Regions from separate parts of the Halomonas sp. N3-2A genome, predicted to be linked through region 1. Evidence: predicted binding sites of a transcription regulator. Region 1 holds the regulator's gene; each other region holds the start of a gene.
What was found. The regulator sigma-54, encoded in region 1, starts transcription at its own class of promoters, with help from an activator protein. The targets are predictions, from matches to a motif close to TGGCACNNNNNTTGCTNT.
Positions count from the first base shown of each region.

Region 2: a site for sigma-54 is predicted at 2,797-2,814, ahead of speB (agmatinase). Genes of this name have one in related genera too.
Region 3: a site for sigma-54 is predicted at 2,240-2,257, ahead of CEK60_RS00855 (HAD-IIB family hydrolase). Genes of this name have one in related genera too.

Region 1 is NZ_CP022286.1:594,056-598,271, forward strand. It holds gene rapZ (RNase adapter RapZ) at 1-430, opposite strand, end outside; gene ptsN (PTS IIA-like nitrogen regulatory protein PtsN) at 506-976, opposite strand; gene hpf (ribosome hibernation-promoting factor, HPF/YfiA family) at 981-1,289, opposite strand; gene CEK60_RS02610 (RNA polymerase factor sigma-54) at 1,388-2,803, opposite strand; gene lptB (LPS export ABC transporter ATP-binding protein) at 2,909-3,634, opposite strand; gene lptA (lipopolysaccharide transport periplasmic protein LptA) at 3,701-4,204, opposite strand; gene lptC (LPS export ABC transporter periplasmic protein LptC) at 4,213-4,216, opposite strand, start outside.
Region 2 is NZ_CP022286.1:4,612,628-4,616,843, reverse strand. It holds gene CEK60_RS21305 (5-guanidino-2-oxopentanoate decarboxylase) at 1-267, opposite strand, end outside; gene CEK60_RS21300 (YjiH family protein) at 279-1,661, opposite strand; gene speB (agmatinase) at 1,798-2,748, opposite strand; gene CEK60_RS21290 (sigma-54 interaction domain-containing protein) at 2,948-4,216, shown strand, end outside.
Region 3 is NZ_CP022286.1:182,482-186,697, forward strand. It holds gene CEK60_RS00840 (FlgO family outer membrane protein) at 1-81, opposite strand, end outside; gene CEK60_RS00845 (hypothetical protein) at 86-796, opposite strand; gene CEK60_RS00850 (OmpA family protein) at 957-1,970, shown strand; gene CEK60_RS00855 (HAD-IIB family hydrolase) at 2,317-3,276, shown strand; gene CEK60_RS00860 (glycosyl transferase) at 3,273-4,216, shown strand, end outside.

The DNA of each region.
Region 1 (4,216 bases):
ACAGACGCGATGTGTCGATCATCAGGTCAGCCAGATCACGGATGTCGAGCAGGGTTTCTTCTTCTTTATTGATGGCCTCTTCAAGCGTCATGTCACTATCACGCGTAAGAGGGTGGCGACGACGCGTGGCTGAGTATCGCTCAAGAAGAATTCGCGCATCGGTGGTTAGATAGATAACCTGGAAGTGAATGCTTTTCTGGCGCAAAGATTCAAGCATTTTTGGCAGTTGCTTTAATGCAGCAGGTAAATTGCGCGCATCGATACTTACCGCTAGTTGGGGGCGTGCCCCTTGCTCACGAAGCTCATCCACCAGGGAGCTGAGTAGCATGGCGGGCAGGTTATCGATGGCACAATAGCCAAGATCTTCTAACGCTTGTAAGGCGATAGATTTACCGGACCCTGAACGGCCGCTAATGATCACCAATTGCATAGAGTTTCTCTTGGCATGCCAATAAAAATGGAGGTAAACGTTGGACTTAGTAGGCAGTGTCTAGCGGTGGACCCTTTAGCTAACAGGCTGTTCACGAATTTTTGCTGTTATAAGGTCCAATAGCTCACGTTGGCTAGCCGCTCTACGAAGCTGCTGACGTGTGTCAACGCTGTTCATGATAGACGCCACTTGCCCTAATAAGGCTAAGTGCGTGTCGTCCGCCTCTTCGGGTACTAAAAGTACGAAAACAAGGTCGACGGGATCGCCATCAATAGCATCGAAATCTACAGGCTCGGCTAACTTTAAAAAACCAGCGATAGGCGAGCTGCAGTGAGGGCTACGGGCGTGAGGAATGGCAACGCCGTTGCCTATTCCAGTGCTACCCAAACGCTCACGACCAATCAGGCGGCTGAAGACTTCTTGGCTATCTAGGCTTGGCGTGTTTTGCGCAATAAAGGTGCTGAAAAATTCCAGCACCCTTTTTTTGCTGCCCCCGGGGACGTCATACAGCACGCGCTCCGGGGGAAGTATGGTTTCCAACGTCATTGAGTTAACGCACGCCAGCGCCTTGGGCGCGAGCTTGTGCTTTTTCCTTGTGTTTAACGAGTTGACGGTCAATTTTGTCCGCTAGTGCATCAATCGCAGCATACATATCATTGTCTAATGCTTCTGCGTGTAGATCGGCTCCTGCAGCATGCAGGGTGCAGGCAGCTTGCTGACGCTCCTTTTCAACAGATAAGGTTACTTGTACGGTGGTGATGTTGTCATAATGGCGCTCAACGCGTTCCAGCTTCTCATTTACATAGTCACGCAAGGCGTCAGTCAGATCTACGTGATGACCAGTGATATTTACTTGCATTGACGTGCTCCTTATCCATCGGACTGTTCTTCGATTGTAACCCTTTTTGCGCTATTGCAAAGCCCCTAGACAGACTTTGTCTCGTTAGCACTGTTTTATTAGCGTAAACGGCGGCGCTCGCTTGAAGAGGGAATGCCCATCGACTCGCGATATTTGGCCACCGTTCGCCTTGCTACATTAATGCCACCCTCTTCCAATAGCGCCACGAGGCGGCTGTCTGAGAGCGGTTTGCCGGGCGGTTCATCTTGCACCAGTTTTTTGATTCGAGCCCGGATGGCGGTGCTGGAATGACTGTCGCCGCCGTCCTGGCCACTTACTTGGCTGGAAAAGAAGTATTTGAGTTCGAACACACCGCGCGGGGTATGGATATATTTCTGGGTGGTGACCCTGGAAATAGTAGATTCATGCATTTCAACGGCGTCTGCGATGTCGGCTAAAATCAGCGGTTTCATGGCTTCTTCACCGTGTTCCAGAAAGCCTATTTGGCGCGCTATGATTTCTCGGCCCACCCGCAGTAGCGTATCATTTCGACTTGAAAGGCTCTTGATGAGCCAGCGCGCTTCCTGGAGATGCTCTTTTAAAAACTGGTTATCTTGGCTCTTGTCAGCCCGTTTGATGAGGCTTGCGTAGTCAGGTTGAATGCGCAAGCGCGGCAGTGCCTCTGGGTTTAGCTCCAGGTGCCATCCTTCGTGGTCATGGCGGACGACTAAATCTGGCGTTACATAGCTGTCATCTGTGTCGCCAAAGGCACTTCCTGGGCGAGGATCAAGGCTGCGGATCAAGCGAATGACGTCATCAAGCTGCTCATCATCCAGGCTTAACCGCCGCTTTAGCAAACGCACATCATCCTTACCGAGCGCTTCAAGAAATTGACGCACTAGCCGCTTGGCAGGCATCAGCAGCGGTGTATCTTCGGGTAGTGAGGCGAGCTGCAGCATTAAGCACTCCCGCAGGTCGCGCGCAAATACACCGGTGGGCTCAAACTGTTGAAGGCGCAGCAAGGTTGTTTCAACTTCACGCTGGCTAAGGCCTTCATGCCCTTGGGCTTTAAGTCCTTCGCGAATGTCATTGAGAGGCTGGGTTAGGTAGCCGTTGGCATCCAGTGCATCGATGAGGCTTTCAGCAATGGCATGGTCGCGTGGTGAAAAATCTGTCATGGCGAGTTGCCAAAGTAAGTGGCCATGCAAACTTTGACCCGCGGCTTGACGCTCAAAGTCAGGCCCCTCGCTGCTGGTGCCATGGCTGCCTAGGTCTTGATAAGTGTCTGACCAGTCACTGTCAGTAGAGAGTTCATTAGGAATGCTTTCGGACCATTCAGCTTCCTGGGGTTCACTAACGGCCTGTTCGCCGAACTCATCTTCCTGCTCAAGCATTGGATTGGCATCAAGTGCTTGCTGAATTTCTTGACGGAGGTCCAGCGTTGATAGCTGTAACAGGGCGATGGCCTGCTGCAGCTGAGGTGTCATGGTCAGCTGTGTACCGATACGCAATTGAAGAGAAGCTTTCATGACCATCTGAGAACCACTCGTTAATCAGAAAGCTCCACCCTAGTGCGAGTTATGGCTTGGTGCAAGTGCAATAACTATGCCACCACTACTATTTTTTCTGCAGGTGGCTGTTTACAGGCGGAAATCAGCCCCCAAATAAACGTCTCTTACCCGCTGGTTGTTGAGAATTTCCTGAGGGGGGCCACTGGCGATGATATGACCGTCACCTACAATGTAGGCAATATCGCAAATATCTAGTGTTTCCCTGACGTTATGATCAGTGATCAGCACGCCGATATGGCGTTTTTTGAGGGCTCGAATGATCGTTTTAATATCACCCACTGAGATCGGGTCAACGCCGGCAAATGGCTCATCAAGCAGAATAAAGGCCGGCTCTGTCGCGAGGGAGCGTGCGATCTCAACACGTCTACGCTCTCCGCCCGAAAGACTCATGCCGAAGTTGTCACGAATGTGCGTGATGTGGAAATCTTCCAGTAGCGACTCAAGGCGCTGCTCCCGGGCGTTACGATCGAGTTCTTTACGAGTTTCCAAGATTGCCATGATGTTGTCGGCGACAGAAAGTTTGCGAAAAATAGAGGCTTCCTGAGGCAAGTAGCCAATACCTGCCATTGCACGTTCGTGCATGGGGGCATGGGTTAAATCAAGCTCGTCAATGCCAACCTTTCCCGCATCAGACTTTACCAAGCCGACAATCATATAAAACGATGTCGTTTTGCCAGCGCCATTGGGGCCTAGCAGCCCTACCACGCTGCCTTGAGATATCTCTAGGTTAATATCTTTAACGACACGGCGGCGTTTATAGCTTTTGGCTAGGTGGCGAGCATAAAGGGTTTTTATCGGCGCTGATTCTGAGGCTGTGGTTTGAGGTGCAGGCTCTGCGTTATTTGTCGCCACTGGACACTCCTATTGTTCCGGCTGAAGAGTCATGCGGATACGTTGTGGTTCACTACCACTAACATCAGAACGCGCCTGAACCACACCTTGGTCGATAAAATACTCTAAGCGTCCACCTTCAAAGCGATCTGCTTGCTGGGTCAGTTCCGCTTGGTCAATGAGCTCTACCCGACGCTCGGCAACATGATAAATAATGCGCTTTGCCCAGCCTTCCATTGGGCTAGCTTGGTCTTCGAGCTGGTTGCGTATATAGGCTCGTCCACCGGTTGCAACGGCGCGCGATAGCTCGCCAGCATCGTTGCGCTGAATCTCAACGCGATCTCCGCGCAGTTGCATATTGCCCTGCCGAATATCGACGTTGCCTGAATACACAGCAGTGCCTGCGCGTTGATCGAGATCTAAACGGTCAGCCTCTACTTCTACGGGGGCTTGGCTTTGTGCCATGACCGGTAGCGCTGCCGCTGAAATGGGTAGTGCAATGACGAAGAGTGCCGTGCGAATAAGAGCGTTCATCGCGACTCCTAC
Region 2 (4,216 bases), 710 kb from region 1:
ATTGGTCATTCCCGGGCCAGTGATAATCAGACATACCCCAGGCTGACCGCTGGCGCGGGCATAGCCGTCGGCCATAAACCCTGCGCCCTGCTCATGGCGCGGGGTTACGTGGCGCACATCGCTACCTTCAAGCCCTCGGTACAGCTCCACCGTATGCACGCCCGGAATACCGAACAGAGTTCGAACGCCATAGGTTTCGCGCAGCAGGTGGATCAATAGCTCGGCACAGGTCATGGTTGAGTGATTGCGCATTGCGTCAGCGTTCATGACAGGCCCTCTCAGAAGAAAAATGTATGGGCCATAAAGGCGATGATGGGCAGCGTAATGGCCGTGCGAAGTAAGAAAACGGCGGCTAGCTCCCAGAGCTTAATAGGGATTTTTGATTTAAGTAGCAGCGCGCCAATTTCCGACATATACACCAGCTGTGTCATGGACAAGCAAGCGATCACAAAACGAGTCAGCTCGCTTTCAATGTTCGTCGCCAGCACCGCCGGCAAGAACATATCGGCAAACCCGACCAACGTCGCTGGAGCAGCCGCTTGTGCTTCGGGGATACGCAGCAACTCAAGCACCGGCACCATGGGATAAGAGAGCCAGGTAAACAGCGGCGTAAACTCGGCTAAAATCAGCGCGACGGTGCCGATGGCAAATACCAAAGGCAGCAGTGTCAAAAAGATATCAATCACGTTGAGTAGAGCTAAACGCACCAACTCTTTTGGCCCTGGCGCATCCGCTGCCCGGCGAGTTGCCTGGAGCAAGCTGTAACGAAACAGCCCTACATTTTCGGTGCGCTTCTCGCTTAACTGGCAGCCAACAGGCTCGTAGTAGTCGTTAGATTTTAGCGATAGAGGGGGAATCCGCGCCACGATGATGGCAGCAATCAGCCCTGACACGACTACCGTAAAGTAGAACTGTACGAAGAGATGATTGATATCAACAAAGTTAGTAACCAGTAGACTAAACGCGATGGAAGCCACTGAAAAGTTAGTCGCAATGACCGATGCCTCGCGAGCATTGTAATAACCCTGTTCATACTGTTGGGCGGTGATCAATACACCCACGGTGCCTGACCCCATCCAAGAAGCCGTTGCATCGATAGCGCTGCGTCCAGGAAGATTAAAAATCACCCGAAACGGCTTACGCACCATGGTGCCGATAAATTCCATAAAGCCAAATTCGACCAAAAACGGGAGCAGAATCGCCGCAAAGAAGAAGAACGTCAGTAGCACCGGCGCCAAATCATTGAGCATTACGCCGCCAGTAAACGGTGCCGTCACAAATTCTGGGCCGACTTGAAAAAAGGTCATGACGACAAAGATGCCACCTAAGATGCGCATCACTACCCAAATAGTGTCTACGTCAAACATCTCTTGAAAGTGACCACGTTGCGCCCAGTTAGGCTTTGCCACTTTAACGTAAAGCGTTATCACTACGGACAGACATAGGACTAGCATGGCAATGGCAGGTAGTGCAGAGCCAAGCAGCGACTGCAACCCATCGGCCATTAGGCCCATGCCAATATTAATCGTTCCTCCCACTTGAAAAGGCACCAAAAACAAGAGGACGCCAATTAAGGAGGGAATCAAAAACTTCAGCAAATGAGCACGATGGATTGGAGCCGACGGCTCGGCGTCATCCAATTTTACTTGAGAGAAAGACATACGGTTCACCTATTGGAAGTGATTATTGGAGGTGGGCTGGTGGCGTCCTGGCAGGCAATAAGTAGCCTGCCATTTCTCTGACCATTAGCGCTTTGTCAGATAAGCGCTTTTTATTTATGAGCTATTTCAGGACAGCTTAATCACTGTGTTTCACGCCCGGCAGCACGCAGAGCATTTCGTACAGCAGTGTGGCGCCCATCAATGCGGTATTACCGCTGGGATCATAAGGAGGCGACACTTCCACTAGATCACAGCCGACGATGTTCAAGCCTGCCGCACCGCGGACAATTTCCAGCCCCTGGGCTGAGGTCAGCCCGCCCATCTCTACCGTCCCCGTTCCTGGTGCAACGGATGGGTCCAGGCCATCGATATCGAAGCTGATATAGACAGGCACATCGCCCATCTGCTCGCGCACTTCTTCCATCAAGGGGGCCAGCGAGCGATGCCAGCACTCTTCAGCGGGAACAACGCGGAAACCCTGGCTTCGGCACCAATCAAAATCTTCGGCTGCGTAACCGGTACCACGAAGGCCAATTTGCACCACTTTGCCGTGGGCTAACAGGCCTTCTTCCTGAGCACGGCGAAACGGCGTGCCATGGGCAATTGGCTCACCGAACATGTGCTCGTTCACATCGGCATGGGCATCAATATGGATCAGCCCCACTGGCCCATGCTTTTTGGCAATGGCACGTAAAATGGGCAGTGTCAGGGTGTGTTCGCCACCCAACGTTAGCGGAATGCAGTTGTGTTTAAGCACGTCATCATAAAAGTCTGTGATGATGTCGACGCTTTTGGGCAGGTGAAACGTGTTGATGGGCACGTCGCCTATATCAGCCACTTGTAAACTTTCAAACGGAGCGGCGCGGGTCGCCATGTTATAGGGTCGCAGCATGCGAGATTCATCACGAATCTGACGTGGGCCAAGACGCGTACCAGGCCGGTTAGACGTACCAATATCCATTGGAATACCGATAAAAGCAGCATCTAAGCCAGCAGCACTTTCCTGAGTGGGTAAACGCATCATAGTGGCTGGCCCACCAAAGCGCGGCATACTATTGCCCCCAAGCGGCTGGTTAAAATCAGACATACAGATCTCCTTGGCGTTGTTCATGTTGTAGCTCGGAATAACAACTACATTGCACAGAACATGCCAAGTCTCTAAACGCCCTAATAATAGGGCTTTCAGCCATTATTGATGCAGTAATGAATCAAAATCACGTACACTTAAGTCATCTATGCATCATTAATGCAAAAATGAATTACAGGTTACTCAAGAGACAATCGCTGTGAGTGAAATCGATAAGTGCGTGCTAAAAACCATTGTAGAAACCGCCAACGATCACTTCTTCATCGTCAGCGGAGAGGGTCGAGTGCTTGATATTAGCCCCGGCGCTGAGGCTGTTTATGGCGCGCCCCGGGAAGAGTTGCTAGGTAGTAGCGTTTACCAGCTGCAGCAAGCAGGCATTTTGAAGCCATCCATCACCTTAGAAGTGATGCGCACCCACCAGCCGGCCCAACTGATGCAGGTAACCGGCACCGGGCGCCGTGTGATAGCTCAAGCCTACCCTGTCTTTGTGAATGGGAAGTTAGAGCGTGTTATCAGCCGCTCCAGAGACTTAACCGACTTACAGCTCCTACAAGACGAATATGCGCTACTCCAGAAGCGCTTTAGTGAGCACTTAAAACGTAGCCAAGCAGCCCACGGTGCCGAGGAGCAAGCGCTGGACGACGCGCTGGATAACTTGCAGGCGAGAAGCCACGTTATGCGTGAAGTCGCCTTGCTCCTCAAACGGGTCGCCCCCTCGGACGCTAATGTTTTGATGCTGGGAGAGTCGGGCGTGGGGAAAACCGCGTTTGCCAAACAGTTGCACCGTTGGAGCCAACGCCATAACCATCCCTTTATTGAGGTTAACTGTGCGGCCATTCCCGAAAACTTATTTGAGTCTGAGATGTTTGGCTATCAGCCCGGCGCGTTCAGCGGCGCGGCTCGCCAAGGAAAAGCAGGCTTACTAGAGCAAGCGGAAGGTGGCACGCTGTTTCTCGATGAAATCGGTGAGCTTCCCTTATTAATGCAAACCAAACTGCTAAAAGTTATCCAGGACGGAAGCCTTACCCGGTTAGGCGATACACGACCGCGCAAAGTGGACTTTCGCTTAGTTGTCGCCACAAATCAGAATCTAGCAAAACAAGTAGAAGCGGGCCTATTTCGCCTGGATCTTTACTACCGTCTCAACGTCATACCGGTCACGCTTCCCCCTTTACGCGACCGCCGAGAAGATATTCCTGATCTCGTGGAAGCCTGTTTGAAACGCCTTAACCAACGCTATGGGCGGCAAAAAATCCTGGGCAACCCAGTATGGTCAACGTTAATGGGAAGCGACTGGCCAGGTAACGTCCGAGAGCTTGAAAACTGGTTGGAAAGAGCTTGGCTATCCAGCCCGACGGATCAAATTGAAGCACCTAGCCTTCCTACGCAGCAGCCCCCTGCTAATCTGCCGCAAACGTCAATCTCTTCGCCAATAGCCGCCTTAGCCCCCGAAGAAACCCTAAAGCAG
Region 3 (4,216 bases), 410 kb from region 1:
CATAAGCAACGCAGCGATAAGCAGGCGAGCGCCAACTGCTAAGCCGCGCAGTGGAGACAGAGAGGAAGAGAGTGAAAGCATGTAATTACCAAGTATTGGTGATAGAAACAGTAGGGGTTACAGGCGCTTGAGGAACACGATGTGGTGCATAGTGACGTCGATCACCAGCATTTATGTAATAAATATTAGAAGAGGAGTAGAGAATGCGGTCATTATCAACGATCTGGGTAGTGATGATAACCTCCTCTTTGCCCTCATAAGTCCAACTGCCGCTGGTCGTATCTGCCACCATCGCCGCGGGAATTAATGCAAGTGCAGGTTCGCTCCAGTTTCCTAGTGCCATGCTAGCCACGGTCACGCCACCGGCAAGGGCGGTGTAAGCACCAAACGGTGGGCGTATATAGCCGCGATCACGATGCTCAACAACTTCAACGTCTACTTGGACGGTGGCGCCGCCAGTGCTGGGGTGTGTCATCACGCTTCCCCCACGCGACACCAGTTCGCTTGTTAATAGCGTACGAAAGCCACGTTCAAATTCGCCACCATAGTAGGCGCTAACGGATGTATGCTCTTGCGCTGGAATATGCAGGTCTCTAAAGCGAACCCGTTCACTGCGAAGAATGCCTGCCGCTTCGTGTTGGGCTAGCACTTCCCAGTGCTGAGCCGCTTGCATGCGCTGCTGCTCACTATAAGGGTAGGTAGTCGCAATGGGAGCCTGCGATGTGTTGGCATAAAAGCAGCCGCTTAGCACCAGGCTCGCCAGTCCAATACAGGCAGGGCGCAATAGTTGAACCATGGATGGTGACATTGTCGATAATGAAGCAGTTCTTGATGACATAGGTCGGGTGCGCACCTGATTGTTCCTTCTCGCTACGAAACGGCTTTTGATAGACTAGTTTGCCACGCTTACCCTATATCGGCCACGAGGTTAAAAACTTGAATGAGTGAACCCCCCCATGCTTGAAGACCACCGCGCTGGTCCGCGCCATGATTCACTGCTAACTGCCTATCCAGAAGATGAAAGTAATAGCGGTTGGATGATTAGCTATATTGACATCATGACGCTACTGGTAGCCCTGTTCGTTATTATTATTGCTGCGGCAAATGTGACAAGCCCATCATTGTTTCAGCAAGAAACAGCCGATGAGTACGGCTATGAGTCGTCACCTGCTAGAGAAATACCCTTGCCGGATGCGCTTGCTGAAGTCCGCCAGCAGCGCACGGTACTCGGTGTATCACCTAGTAGTGATACGCTCAGCCCGTTTGCGATTAGCGCTGCGTTGGGTGTGGCAGGGTTGCCTAAAGCTCGCACTGCTGTTGTGGAGGTGCCTCCTTTATTGGCGCGGATTGAAGAGGACTCGATAGATACGCAGCCATCGGCTGTCACTAGTAGTCTTCCGCAGTTGCTGCTGCCTACCGATGAGCGTAAGGCTGTTTCGCCGTTGGCGGATTACATGGTAGTGCTCACCGATCGCCCACCTATTAATGTACAAAAAGTGTCTGATGTGGCGATGAATAGCGCATTAGCACTTGATGAGAGATTGGCTGAGCGTGTGGAGGCCTCGACGTATCTACCTAATTTGGAAGGCGTTGAAGTTTCCCGGGTTGCCGAAGGGATCAGCCTGCGTGTACAAGATCGGTTGCTATTTCCCTCTGCCGATGCTCAGTTGACAGAAGGGGGCTCAACGCTAGTGGGGTCGTTGATGGATACCATTCAGCGCTTCGAGGGGGAAGTATGGGTGGAGGGGCACTCTGATAGCCAATCCATCAATACCCCAGAGTTTTCGTCCAACTGGGCGCTTTCAAGTGCGCGGGCGATTGCGATCGTTGAGGCACTGGAAGCCGCAGGGGTTGCTCCGGAGCGTTTACGAGCGGTTGGACTAGCCGCAACCCAGCCGCTAGAAGATAACGATACTGTTGAAGGGCGAGCGCGCAACCGTCGCGTTGAGGTAGTTATTCACGTGGACTAAGGAATAGATCAAAAAAACCCGCCGGGGAGGCGGGTATGAAAGGGCTTGTCTCACTGCAGCCCACTGGCATCAGGTGAGGGGTGTACAAGGTTGCCAGTGGGTACAATTTGAGTATAGCTATTTGTGGGCTTTTGCCAAGGGCTTGTCGAATTTTTTTCAATTTATTTGCGCGCTATTTTGGTGCGTCAAGATTGCGTTGTTTTGGTGCTTATAAAAAGACAGCTGGTTTTTATGAGCCAATCTTCTGATTATTAACAATAAAATTGTATTGGCATACAAACTGCTTGGTTGCTTATCTAAAAGTGGGCGTGTGTAACGACTTTTAAGATTGCAAAAAGGTGGTGCTATGACCGAACAAAGGCATACTGCGTTGCCCAGTGATGCTCAGTCACCTAGCGACTTAGACCCAGCGCTTCAACCGCGTTTGGTAGTCACCGACTTAGATGGTTCATTACTAGATCACCACAGTTATGATTTCTCACCTGCCAAGCCCTGGCTTGCCCGCCTTAAACAGCTAGGGGTTCCGGTCATTCCGGTTACCAGTAAAACTCGCGCTGAACTCATCCCTCTCCGGGAAGCCCTTGGGCTAACGGCGACCCCCTTTATTGCCGAGAATGGCGCCGTTATTGGTTTGCCGCCTGGTTGGTGTCATGCGCGTTTAGATCGCCCTGGTAATGGCCGGGATGGCGTCGTTATTAAACACACCGGCGTTGATAGTGGCTTCATTAAAGCGCGACTAAACGTTTGGCGTAAGCGCTTGGGTGTTCGGTTTACCCGCATGGGCGACTTAAGTCTTCAGCAGGTAATGGCGTTAACTGGGCTTGATGAAATCCGTGCGAAAGCTGCGCGGCAGCGGGAGGGGAGTGAGCCGCTTATTTGGGAGGATAATGCAACTGCACTTGAAACGTTCCGCATTGCGCTTGAAGGCGATGGCCTTGAACTCACTCAAGGGGGACGCTTTTGGCATGTGATTGGGCGCTTATCTGACAAAGGTGGTGCTGTAGAGTGGCTAATCAAGCGATTTACTGCATTACGAGGCAGCCAACCACTGTCATTGGGCTTGGGCGATGGCCCAAACGATATCACGATGCTGGACACTGTCGATCAAGCGGTGGTGATTCGAGGTTGCCACGCACTTAACGTTGAGCCGCACAACCGTGCGCTATATCGAACAAACGCGACTGGGCCAACTGGCTGGGCTGAGGGGGTAGCCCACTGGTGGGGGCGAGATAACGGGCGTCTAAAAATGACGCCAGTGAATGACACCGCTGCATCAGATTACAAGTCACGGGAGGCTAGCGTATGAGTGATTTCCATCAAAATGGTGTGATAACCGATTTTCACAACTTAACGCGTCGGCCAGTTGCGGCACTTGAACAGGAGCTTTGCCAGTTTGCCAAACGCCGCCCAATGGGGCTGATCTTACCCTCGCTTTTTTCTGAACTGGAAGGGCCTGCGCTGTCGGCGATTGTTGATGAGCTGGTGAAAGTGCCTTATCTCAATGAAATTGTCATTGGTTTGGACAGGGCAGACCGGGATCAGTTTTTATATGCACGGGAGTTCTTTTCGCGCTTGCCCCAGCACACTCGAATCTTATGGAATGACGGTCCGCGCTTACGCGCCATCGACCAAGAATTAGAACATCATGGTTTGGGGGCATTAGAGCCAGGTAAAGGAAGAAACGTATGGTATTGCGCTGGCTATGTGCTTAGTTCAGGTCGCTCGACCACTGTTGGTCTTCACGATTGCGATATTCTTACCTACGACCGTGGCCTTCTAGCGCGCCTTATGTATCCCGTCGCGAATCCTCGTTTTAATTACAGTTTTTGTAAAGGTTATTACCCGCGTATTGCCGAAGGAAAGCTCAATGGGCGTGTTTCTCGGTTGATGGTGACGCCGCTGCTACGTGCCTTGAAAACTGTCTGTGGCCCGTTACCCTATTTGGATTATTTAGACAGCTTCCGTTACCCGTTATCCGGTGAATTTGCCATGCGCAGCGATGTGCTTGAGGGCATCCGAATTCCCGCTGACTGGGGATTGGAAATCGGCGTGCTGTCGGAGTTGCAGCGTAACTACTCCCATCGTCAGCTGTGTCAGGTCGATATTGCCGACGCCTATGACCATAAGCATCAGCCCGTTAGTGAAGCGGATGCGACCAGTGGCTTGAACCGAATGAGTCTGGATATCGCTAAAGCGCTGTATCGTAAGCTGGCTACCCAAGGGGTTAGCTTTAGCAGCGAAGATTT